Regions from separate parts of the Sporomusa termitida genome, predicted to be linked through region 2. Evidence: riboswitches for the same ligand, from Rfam matches in the RefSeq annotation. Region 2 holds a riboswitch; the other holds the start of a gene.

Region 1 (7,220 bases), 1.6 Mb from region 2:
TATTATGTTTGGTAAAAAAATATGTTACCGGAATAATGTGTCATGGGGACGGTTCTCTTGACACAGGTTGCCTATAAATAGTAAAGGGGCAGTTTCAAATTCCCCTGTGATTCTGCCTGCCAGGAGCAGCGTGGCGGCCGGCTGGCGGCCGCCTCTGCGGTGATCTGTGCGGTAGCGGCCAACCGGAAAACTCATTCATTAAGGAACGAAAAACTGCCAGGGAAAGAACCAACCAGCCCTTAATGGCGAAAAACACCAAAATACTGGTTTGAGTAAAAACACCAAAAACCGTAAAATGTAGATAGAACGCGGGTTCAGAAGCGCGTTTTTATCGGACACATTGAGGGGGAGGATTTACGATGAGCCAGTTAATGGAAATTGTACACGCTGATGGGGAATGGGCAGTTTTAGACAGGGTATCATCTGAGGAACAAGCTGAATAACCAATATAAAATACCCTATGAAAGCAATGCCAAATGGACGAAAAGAAAAGACCTTAAAGCAGAGACTTTTGGTATGAAGGGGTAATTACTGCTGTAGTAACTAAACCAGTTTATATGGGTATTCAGGTATGGGGCGGGGAATGGTACGACTGTCCTGCCATTGATGCTATATTCACTAAAGAAGAATGGGAAGAAGGCAACAATGTTTATCTGGCAAAGCAGGGCAAGAAAATACCTCAATTTCTTTAACGAATAATATCATCAATCCCTTATTTAGGGTATTTACAGAAGGATTCCTTTGAAGTATACTTGCAATACAAAAGTGTTATCATCTAATATTCACAATATAATGTATACAAGAAAATCTGTATATTGACAAAATTACCCACTGCTGTTATATTTTAATCAAAGAAAAAACAAAGGAATCCTTATAAAAAAATAGAATATAATATATTTTTGGTGCAGGTGCTCGGAAGAGCCTAACAGAAAAGCCGGTTAAATGCCGGCGCGGACCCGCCACTGTAATGGGGAGCAAAACCATGTATGCCACTGGGAGCAAAGGTTCCTGGGAAGGTTTGGTGGAGCAATGATCCAGAGCCAGGAGAACTGCCTGCATAACAATCACCGTTTTAACCTGCGATGGACCGGGAAGGGGATTGCTAGTGCAATGTTGCATTTTGTGCCGACAGCTTTGTCGGCTTACAAGAGGCCTTTCTGGATGCTATCATCTCAGGGAGGCTTCTTTTATTTTGCATAATGGTGGACAAACAGAAACGAAACTTTTATCAAGCTGCTAAGTGGATGCTTCTCACGAGGTACAATCTTCAGTAGCTGTTGTAACATAAACATAGCGGGAAACGGACCCACAAACATAAACGAATAATCATGGTACAGGTGCCTTTTTAGAAGGCTTAATAGGGAAGTCCGGTTAAAGACCGGCGCGGTCCCGCCACTGTAACAGAGAGTCAGCCCTACAATGCCACTGGAAGAGATAAACATTCCGGGAAGGCTGGGCAGGTGATGAACTGGAGCCAGGAGAACTGCCTGTACGGAAAATCTTCGCTTAACCTGCGATGAACAGGGAGAAGATTAGGCTGCAGCTTGTGTGAGCTTTATCCTTGCACAAGGCAAATCGTTACCGAAAAAGGAGGGAAAAAGACTAAAGCCTGCAAAACAGCAGGTGCGAATCGAATAATTACTGTCGACAGTATAGGGGTAGATTAGATTGACAAAACAGGAACAGATCAACCGGTTAACACAGAAGCTTTTGGATTGCGGCTATCGTTCGAGTCAGGTCAAGCAAATCATCAGTGAAGCTTCAGAAAATACTACAACGGCAGCCAGCAGTTCGCAGCAGGAAGAGTTGATTATTGAAGCTCTGCAAAGCTATGTGGAATTTGGTATCAAGTGTAAGAAGAAAGGAGCCCGCGATTAATAAGCGATATCGCTTATTGAGCCGGACACGCAAACATCACAGAAATTTTCGCTGGATGAACGGAATAAAGCCAGTAAAAAAAATGTGGTCAAAAGAGTACTATTATCCTGAAAGCACACATAAGATGAATAGGAAAACAACAACATAACGTTGGGATAGGTGCCCTTCGGGGCTTAATAGGGAAGTCCGGTTAAATGCCGGCGCGGTCCCGCCACTGTAACGGGGAGCAATCTCGCATATATGCCACTGAAGCTACTGCTTTGGGAAGGCGCGGGATGGTTATGAACCGGAGTCAGGAGAACTGCCTTATCCAGCAATCACCGTTTTTACCCACGAGGTATGGGGAGGAGATTACGTGAAAACCAAGGCCGGATTCCGGTCGGTTAGCGTAAACACTCCCAACAAGGGAGTTTTTTTATTTGGTATTATTTATGGTATGCATATTTCATCATCGTAGCATAATCGGAAAGAGAGAGGTTTTATATTGAAGCAACGCAGGTTAAAGAAAAAAGTTCTGGCGGTTAGTATCGCCTGTGCGCTGGCGCTAAGCACCACGCCAACATTTTATAGCTTTGTCTATGCGGCCGGCAGCGAACAATCGCAGGAGACAAACGAAACAGCAACCGCGCCTGACGGCAAGCAGGCGCAGGAAACCGGGGAAGTTGCGCCGGCAACTGACAGCGAGCGATTGCGGGAAATTAATGAAGAAGCAAACCGCGACAAACCCTGGCAAAAGGAATACGCATTGGAAGCGGTAACGGTGGAAGCACCACGCCCCGACTGGGAGTCCAAGCTCTCGCCCGGCACCGTAACCGTCATTGAACCCGATAAATACAAAGGCGAGCAAAAAACGTTGCCTGAACTTCTGAAAGACGTACCCGGCGTCCATATCCGGGAAGTTATGGGCAAGGGACAGTACACCACTGTCAGCGTCCGGGGCAGCACGGCGGCCCAGGTCGGTGTGTTCGTTGACGGCGTACTGGTCAATCTCGGCGGCGACGCGGCTGTCGATTTGTCCACCATTCCGGTGAAAAATGTAGCCCGCATTGAGGTCTACCGGGGCTATGTCCCGGCCCGTTTCGGCGGCACTTATATGGGCGGCGTCATCAACGTTGTCACCAAAAAGCCGGAAAAGGCAAATGTATCCGCCTCCTTCGGCCAGCGCTCCTATGGCGGCTACAGCGGCAGCCTGGAGCTTGACATGCCGCTGGGCAAAGGCAGCCTGCTGGTCGGCATCAACCGCGACCAGAGCGACGGGAATTTCAAATATACAAATTTTGAGGCCCAAAAATTGGCGGCCGGAGCACAGGCCCAGTACGATCGGTCTATGGCTCAATTTGAGGAATCAATTCAACCAGTTTATGAAATGTATGCCCCCATCTTTGGTTGGACTTCCATCCAAGATATGTTAAATGATCCCGATATGGGACCTATGTTTGCAAAGTTTCCCGCCCACAATTATTGGGAGGTCTTTGAAAGCCAACCCACCCAGGATGCCACCCGGGTCCGCCAGAACAACGATTACAAAAATACCGACGTCCTGATCAAATGGCAGGATGACCACTGGCTGATCAAGGGTAGCTGGAAGAACATCGACCGAGGGCTGCCGGATGCCGTAAAGAGTATTTGGCAGGATCTTCCCTCGCACTTTATCGCTCCCCCTGACCCCTTAGTGGATCAGACAGAGAATGACTATGTCCGGAGGATGAAAGACGCCTATCAGATAAATCAAGGGCGGCGGCAGAACCAAACCGACAAGGCGCTGCAGGTAGGCCGGAGGGATAATGCGGGCAACATGGAATGGGGCTGGCGGCTGGATTATCAGGATGAGGACAAAGACTACCATTCGGATATTCGCCGTATTCAGGAATTAGTCAATCCGGGCAACGGCCACTTCATCGGCCCCCTGCGCGAATGGAGCAGCTACAATTCCGGCCGTTTCGGCGGGGCGCTGGATGGCAGCTACAAGGCCGGGTCCAACCATCTGCTGGAATTCATGGCCAACTACTCCCATGAAACCCTGCGCATTGACGGCAATGGCATGGATAATATTAATTATGCCGCTCACTACCGGTATCGATATAAATATGAGCAAGATATGTTCAATATCCAGCTCCAGGACACGATTACCCTGAACAAAGCCGGCGATTTCTGGTTCACGCCCAGCGTTCGTTATAATTATTCCCAGGTTACCGGCTATTCGCGGTATGCCAACCCGGAACATCCCTGGACACATAGCCAAGATGAGCAGTCTAATGGCAAGGCTACCTGGCAGGCTGCCCTCAAAAAGCAGCTCGACGATCACTGGACGCTGCGTTCGACCTTCGGCACCTACTACCGGCTCTTAAACCTTTATGAGATTGCCGGGGACGGGGCCGGCATCCTGCCTAAGCCGGATTCGGACCGCACCGACGCGATGTTTCCGTTGCCCGAGGAAGGCACGCAATGGGACTTTAGCGTACTGTATCAGGGGAATATGCTTAATGCCAAATCCAATTTTGCCTTAACCTATTTTGGCCGTGATTCGGACAATATGCTGCAGCTCCGGCGTGATGGTTATGACTATTGGTGCTATAGCAATGCGGCCAAAGGCAAAGCTAATGGCGTGGAACTACAGAGCAGCCTCAAATGGGACAAGTGGGACCTCGATCTGTCGGCTACCTATCTGAATACCAAGGCCCAGACTAAATACGGGAACCGTCCCGATTCGCCTGATTCTTACTGGCAGGACATTGTCCAGCCCTATACGCCTGATTGGGAAGGTTCACTGCGTCTGACCTATCGTCCCGACACCCGGACGGCGCTCTTCGCCGAGGTGAAATATGTGGATGAAATGTATGTCAGAGAGAGCGTAAGCAAGTGGCAGACTGCGCTGACCACTGTTGGCCTGGGCGTGAAGCACAAACTGAATAAAGATTTGCAGTTCACTGTTGGCGTTAACGACCTGTTCAATAAAGGACCGGAAATTGAAGAGCGGGCTATAATAACGAACCCAACCAATCCGGACTACCCTGTCCAGATAACACAAGCCGCTTATCCGATGCAAGGCCGGACCTATTACGCCACGATGCAGTATAATTTCTGATTTATAATAGGACGATTAAGGAGGTGATGCCGATGAGTATTGCCAAGTGACGGGTTGTTTATGGAGGTGATGAACACAGGTAAGTAAAGTGTAAGTAAGGCAAGTAGAATGCAAGAATAATATGGGAGGGATTTCAATGGCTATATCTTTACTGGGTTATACCATCGTCGATTCCACATATTCGGCAGGAACTGCCGGCGCGATTGGGGCCAACAGCAGAACAGACGCCCCCGCGTCATTTACCGCTTACCCTGCTCAGGTTCCTAGTTTAAACGGTGATCCGAGCATTTACAATTACCGGACTGTCTTAGGTCAGACTAGGGTAGTTATTGGACAATATGACTTTGTTACATTACCACTTCCTTATCAGGTGTGGGACCCGGCTACTGTGCCGCCTTGGAGCAATATAGCCACAAACCGGTCTTGGCCGGCAATCAAAAACCTGTACAGCGTGGCTACGCGCGGCTATTGGCTCTATCCTATTGATTACGACTGGGCCAATATTGCTGTTGTTAATATGCTGACTGCTGCCTATCCGCAAACAACCAGCTACACTTTCCCGGCACATTTTGATGCGATTGAGGCGGCTGCCGGGCGTGGTCCGATTGTACCGGCCGGAAACCAGAATAATGGTGTGGCCATTGTCGCCAACGGTACTTCTATATATGCTCTCTTCACCACCGTGGACGACCCTTGGGCAACACCTCCGGTATACCAGGAAAGCACCATTGTGCGGATGAGTGTTAACCTGCTGACAGGAGCACTGACTTACACAGCCGGCGATTATGTCAAAGTTGGCAAAAATGCCAGCACGCTGGAATTGAGCAACGGCAATTTGTATGTCTGCGCTATCGGCGGCGGGCAGCAGCCAAGTTCGGCTAACGCCGAAACCCGCATCGACATCGTTGATCTCAGCACCTTCCCGGCGGTCAGTTCGGTGACAACAGCGGTCACGCCGGCCAGCTCGGGGATTACGGGCGACTACCGGGATATCTCGATCATTAATAGCAATAACGCTTTTGTTCTTGCCGGCCACTTTATAAATAATTTTGGCGGATTTACCGGTGGTGTCTATAGGGCAACGCTGGCTAATATCGCCGCCGGCAACCTGGGAACCAAAGTGGTTGATATCGTCAATGCTCCGGATTATTTCTGGGCTATCGCTGCCGAAGATGTTCCTACCGGCGGCAATGACCGGCTCTGGTTTGTCCGGGGTAATCCGGTTGAAATCTATTCCCCGCTGCCGGTCAGCACTGCGGCTACGCCGGCCAGAACCTTCGCTCCGGCTGCTCTTGGCACCGGTACAGTTAATGTAAATATCAATTCCATTACGCTCATTCAGCCGTCGTTGTTTAGCGCTCTCGGCGAACGGGAAGGCCAGTCACCTAAGACCTTCGTGCCACACGCTATTCTGGCCAAACAGGCCCGCAGCGCCGCCAAAGCGCTGGGCGTTATTCTTCCGGAAGAAGAAAAGAAATAACCCGGAAAAAAGCGAAAAAAACATAATTTTCTTCAATAAGCAGGTGAATTTGGACTGGCGGGTAATATGCTTGCCAGTCCAAATTTTATCTTCCATGTTTTAATCTAGTAGGGGGTTGATAGTATGGTAAGTGTACCGAAACTTGATTTTGCCTGCCTGGATACGGCGACCCCGGAGGAACGAAATGACGCCGATCAGAAGATCGCGCAATGGACGGCTGAGATTCTGGCAGACCTGGAAAAAAAGCTGGCCGGGTATAACGAAAAAGAATTAAACCGGTATTTGCAGGTGGTGGCAAAATTCAGTCCGTTTTTGCCTAATGCCCCAAAGCCGCTCCACTTTAATCAGTATTTTCCCTTAATTGTCTGGTATACTTTAGGCAATTCCTTGCATTTTGACCAACAGCGGGGGCGGCGCATAGCCTTTAGCGCCAACGACATCAACGCCTTTTTTAGCCTGTTTTTCCATGATTATTTTACAGACAGCCCTCATCCTGATTATTTTAGACCGGTCCGAAATCTTTACGACACCAAGCCGTTTACCGATCAGTTTAGCGGCCAAAGCACAGAGAGAAGAAAGAAAGAGGATTATTATGCGCTCGTCAAATATCTGAATGAGAAAAGAATCATTAAATTGACACAGAAAACCCAGAGCATAAAACTGCATCCCTGGATAGGTACCACCATTCTTTATGAGCTTTGCCAGTTTATTCAGGAATGCAGCAAAATGACCGGTGCGGAAACAGAATGGCCGCCGTCACTTAGATGCATGATATTG
Region 2 (4,670 bases):
ACTTTACACCCAGTTGAACATTGCGGGCTGCCATTGGGTAATTGCCCCGACTATTGTTCGTCCCGCCGGAAAGTAACTCATAAGCTTCATTAGTGATATTAAAAGCATTCATATATATATCGGCACTATCATTCATTTTATAATTAACCGCCATATTCCAAACCCAGTGACCCCGTTCTATAAACCGGCTGGTATCACGCCCGGAAACGCCTTGCCCATTAATATTGAAATTCCATTGATCACTGCTATAGCCCAATTTTACACGGTAACCATTGGGCTGACTGTTAGTAGAATCAACAACATAACCTGCACCATCTGAATTATTTTCAATATGAACATGAGAGTAACCTACTTCGGTATAATATTTCTCTGAAATCTTATGATGAAGATCAATCTCAAAACCACGTTTTTTTTGCTTATCGATGTTCTGTGGCCGGTAATCTGTTAAATAATCATTTGGATCATCTGCTTTCCAGGCAATAGCATCAGATAACTTACTTGCAAAATAATACAGCTTCAAAAGGGTGGCATCACTGATTTTTTTATTCACACCGGCACTAATCACATGCCCGCTTTCCGGCTTTAAGTCTGGATTGCCAACCATTCCTCCCCAAGAATCTCCCGGAGGAGAATAATAATATAAGTCATCTAAGTTAGGGGCATTAAATACCCGGTTATAAGCAACATAGACATCAGTGGTATTATCCACACTATAGCTGGCATTCAGTTTAGGCGTTGTCTGACCGCCGAATTTACTATGGTGGTCATATCTGAGCCCGGGAGTAATAATCAGTTTATCAGTAACATGATAAATATCCTGCAGATATAAAGCCTGATTGGTAATGGCTTTATCTGCATAACCACCGCCTGTATTCTCAAGTACAGTTCCTTTTATCCAATCCAGACCTGCAACTAATGTATTATTTTCATCTAACTGCCAGCCAGTCTGATATTCAAGCCCTTGGGTACGACTTTTATAAGTTCCTGAAAAATCCATATTTTGATAATTAGAGTACGCTCGGATAAATCCGGGCACTTCCTTGACTTGGTTAAAATTATAAGTTAATGCAATATTATTAGTAAGATGCGTAGATCTGTTAGACGACTGGGTAGTAACCCTATTAGGCTGCCCCCCTTCATCATTCCAATGTTCAAAATTAACTGTCCAGGAATGATTAGCGTCAATTTCCTTGTCCAGCCGTAAGGTTATACCTTGACCATCAAATTCACTGTTAGACCAGCGGTAGGTGTCCCCCTTGTTGCTGCCGCCAGTTAGCGAAGGGTTAACCACATTATATTCACTATAGTCCTGATGTTTTTTATCGGCTGTAATATACAGACTATAGCCATTTGCTTGTGCTTGCGTGCTCATTTTATAATTGCGGGTACCCCACGATCCTGTTGTAAAATCTAAAGTAGTCTTATCTTCTGCTCCTTTACGGGTAATAATGTTGATAACACCCCCGACAGCATCTGATCCATAAAGCGCAGAAGCTCCACCTTTAACAATTTCAATTCGTTCGATATTATTCATAGAAATTATTGTGTTGGGATCAAAGGTGGAGCGCCCGCCTCCTCCTTCCGGCCGACCAATTTTGCGACCATCAATCATAAACAAAACGCGATCATCGCCATTCAATCGAACAGATTGTGCAGCTCCTAAAAAACCCTTACCACTTACAATCACACCATTTACGTCTCTAAGAACATCCCCAAGATTCAGATATTGACCATTTTCAATCTGCTCCCGGGTTATCACTGTCACATTAGCGCCTGATTTAGCAGCCTGTGTAGGAACACGATTAGCCGTTACAACCACTTTATCCAAAGAATACTCTTCATCGGTTGCAGCCTGGCCCATTACCGGCGCTTGAAAAAACATAACCCCGCCTACAATCATACATACTAGTGCCTGGGCTTTGATTTTTTTTATTGATTTTGTCTCCTTCATTATGTACTCTCCATTCATCTATAAATTCCCTTGCCCGTTCCATCAAGCGCTGCCTTATCCCCTCCCCCGGAAAACTAGCTTATCTCCTTACGGCGATTAATCACACAAGCCTGCCCGGGAAAGATTTTACAAGTCAACCCTATTAATAAAAAAATCCCGGCCACATAGCCAGGAAGGATCAACTGCTCAATAATCCCCTCCCTATCGCTCGTAGGTTAAACGGTGATTCACAATAGGCAGTTCTCCTGGCTCCGGATCATCGTTCCTCCAAACCTTCCCAAGACATTTTGTCTCAGTGGTATCTCTTGGATTTACTCCCCATTACAGTGGCGGGACCGCGCCGGTATTGCACCGGACTTCCCTATTAAGCCCTTACGGGCACCTATTGATCATATTAAATTTTCTGTAAATATAATCCTAATAATAACATCGCCCGGTTAGGGTTGTCAAACATATTTCTTCCAGTTAATAAAATTCCAATACTCTTGAGATTCCGCTTCTTCAAGCTGACACTGCTCCATACACCGTGGTTTCAAAAACAAATACCAGCGCTTAAGCGACTGGTATTTGCTCATCTATCACCTATATATTAGAACTTATATTTATAACTCAGCATGTAATTAATAGGGGTTGTGTAATAGGCCGAACTGGTATGGTTGACATTGTCCTGCCTGTCCAGCACATTGTCAATACTCAAATTAATTTCACTGACTGCATCAACGGCATAATTGACATGTAAGCTTGTTAATAAATAAGGCTTGGTTGCAAAAGAGTGTGCACTGCTTGGCGTAAGCACCCGCTTGGCCAGGTAGTTCGCCGATAGGCTGGCCGTCCATTTATCCATCTGGTACGTAGCCCCGCCATTTAGCTGCAGCCGGCCGAAGTTTCTGTCCCAATAGGTTTTAACCCCGGGTTTCTCGGATTTTGCCCTACCCTTGGGGTCACTATAGGTCAGTCCGTACTGATAAGACCAGCCGTTATGTCCCTGAATATCGGCACTTAACTCTATTCCCGTATTTTTCAGATCCTCATTGACGGCGTAATATTGATTGGATTGTTTGCTAAAGCTGATATTATCCTCAATCTCATAATTAAATAATGCCGCCCGCCATTTGTGGCCATTATGATTTTTCTTCCAGCCAATTTCATAATGAATACCGGTCTGGGGGCGAAGATTGGGATCGCCCACCACCATGCCACCACCAGTGGAGTACATCTGGCCGAAAGTTGGCATTACATAGGACTGGCCAATGCTGGCATACACACTGGCGTCTGCCGACAGCTTATGGACAAACTGGCCCTGGGCGCTGAAGTTGTGATAATTTTTATCTTCAGCAGCCCCGCCTGTCCAGCTTTTCCGGGCACTCAGCGTAAAGGTGTCGGCCTCCTGCAGCGGCACTTCCCATTGGCCGTAAAGCGAATAATTATTGCGCTCATAGCGAGTGCTTTCTTTCACTTCCGGCGTATAGTCTTCATTTTGATAGGTTGCGCCAAATAACAGCGTACTCCCGCTCGTCTGCCAGATATTTTGCAGGTCGAAACCATACGTGCGATTCTTCTCCTTGGAATCTTTCAATTGCGGATATTTGTCGCTCTCGCCGGTTGAACTGTAATAGTCCATCCCGGTAGAATGCAAACTGTTGGCATTATAGTATAAATTGCCTTTTAAATCGCCCTGCTTCACATTAAGCTGGACAAAATCCTTGGTATTATCATGCTTGCGATTATAGCGCGCCTTGTCATCAATGGAATAAGGATAATCATATTTAGCGTCATAGCCCTTACCAAAGGTATAGGTGAATCGGCTGATTGATTCATTATGACTGTACATTAAGTCAACGTTTTCATCAAAAACATAAGTGAGGGTAATATTATTTTTCTCCGAACCATTAAATACATTATACATTTCCGGGGTGGCCAAGTTGGAAGAAATTTTGCCAACATCGCCCCACTTATCATAGGTATAGCTGAAACCCAGCTTACCGGCCTGGGTAGTCAGGGCATAGTTTTGCTGCCCCTTGTTGCCGCCGCCGACCGTAACGGTATTTGGCATTCCCTTCTTCATGATAATATTAACAACACCGCCGGTAGCCTCGCTGCCATATAAAATGGCTCCCCCGCCCTTGACAACCTCAATGCGTTCCACGTTTTCCAGAGGCATATCTTCGAGATTATACAACCCTCTTAAGTTGGCCGGCGTGCCGTTGATCAGCAGCAGCGTTCCTTTTTCCACACCCCTGATACTAATTTTACTGGTCATAGATCCCAGCGAAGCCCCGCCGGGACCTTTGGCCTGGTAAATTATCCCTGTGGCCATGGCCAATGCCTGCTGCAGGTTTCTGGCGCCGGTGTTCTTTAACTGCTCGCTTGTATATACATCGGTTGTCGCCCCGATATCCAGATCCTTTTTTTCATAACGCTGCGCCGTAACCAGAATCGTATCCCAGACATATTCCTCTGTAGCTTCAATATCCTCCGCATAGACAGGCGAAGTCACCGCCAGCGTGGAAAAAAACAGTGCCGCTAAACCAATGTTTCTGTTGTGCTTGCTTAATCTCATTTTTCTCTTCTCCTCTTACTTAGTCTACCTTTGCTATTAGCTGCTTGCTTTGGCCTGATGGCAGCCGGCAATGTTGAGCCACCACCCGGCACTACCCGTAAAAAATACCCCTTACCGGTGACAGCAAGGGGTATTTTACAGGTCAGGCCAATCATGGAA

The links. Region 2 has a riboswitch for cobalamin ahead of SPTER_RS01780 (TonB-dependent receptor plug domain-containing protein). Riboswitches for the same ligand answer to the same signal wherever they lie in the genome.
Region 1: linked by a shared signal. The riboswitch ahead of SPTER_RS09325 (TonB-dependent receptor) and the one ahead of SPTER_RS01780 (TonB-dependent receptor plug domain-containing protein) in region 2 are both predicted to bind cobalamin.

The regions. Positions count from the first base shown of each region.
Region 1 covers NZ_CP036259.1:2,031,593-2,038,812, forward strand. The annotation lists gene SPTER_RS24695 (hypothetical protein) at 25-195, opposite strand; gene SPTER_RS25620 (hypothetical protein) at 558-692, shown strand; cobalamin riboswitch at 890-1,071, shown strand; cobalamin riboswitch at 1,319-1,505, shown strand; gene SPTER_RS09320 (hypothetical protein) at 1,669-1,878, shown strand; cobalamin riboswitch at 2,019-2,201, shown strand; gene SPTER_RS09325 (TonB-dependent receptor) at 2,576-4,963, shown strand; gene SPTER_RS09330 (hypothetical protein) at 5,100-6,443, shown strand; gene SPTER_RS09335 (hypothetical protein) at 6,567-7,220, shown strand, end outside.
Region 2 covers NZ_CP036259.1:397,093-401,762, reverse strand. The annotation lists gene SPTER_RS01780 (TonB-dependent receptor plug domain-containing protein) at 1-1,951, opposite strand, end outside; cobalamin riboswitch at 2,170-2,352, opposite strand; gene SPTER_RS01775 (TonB-dependent receptor plug domain-containing protein) at 2,541-4,511, opposite strand.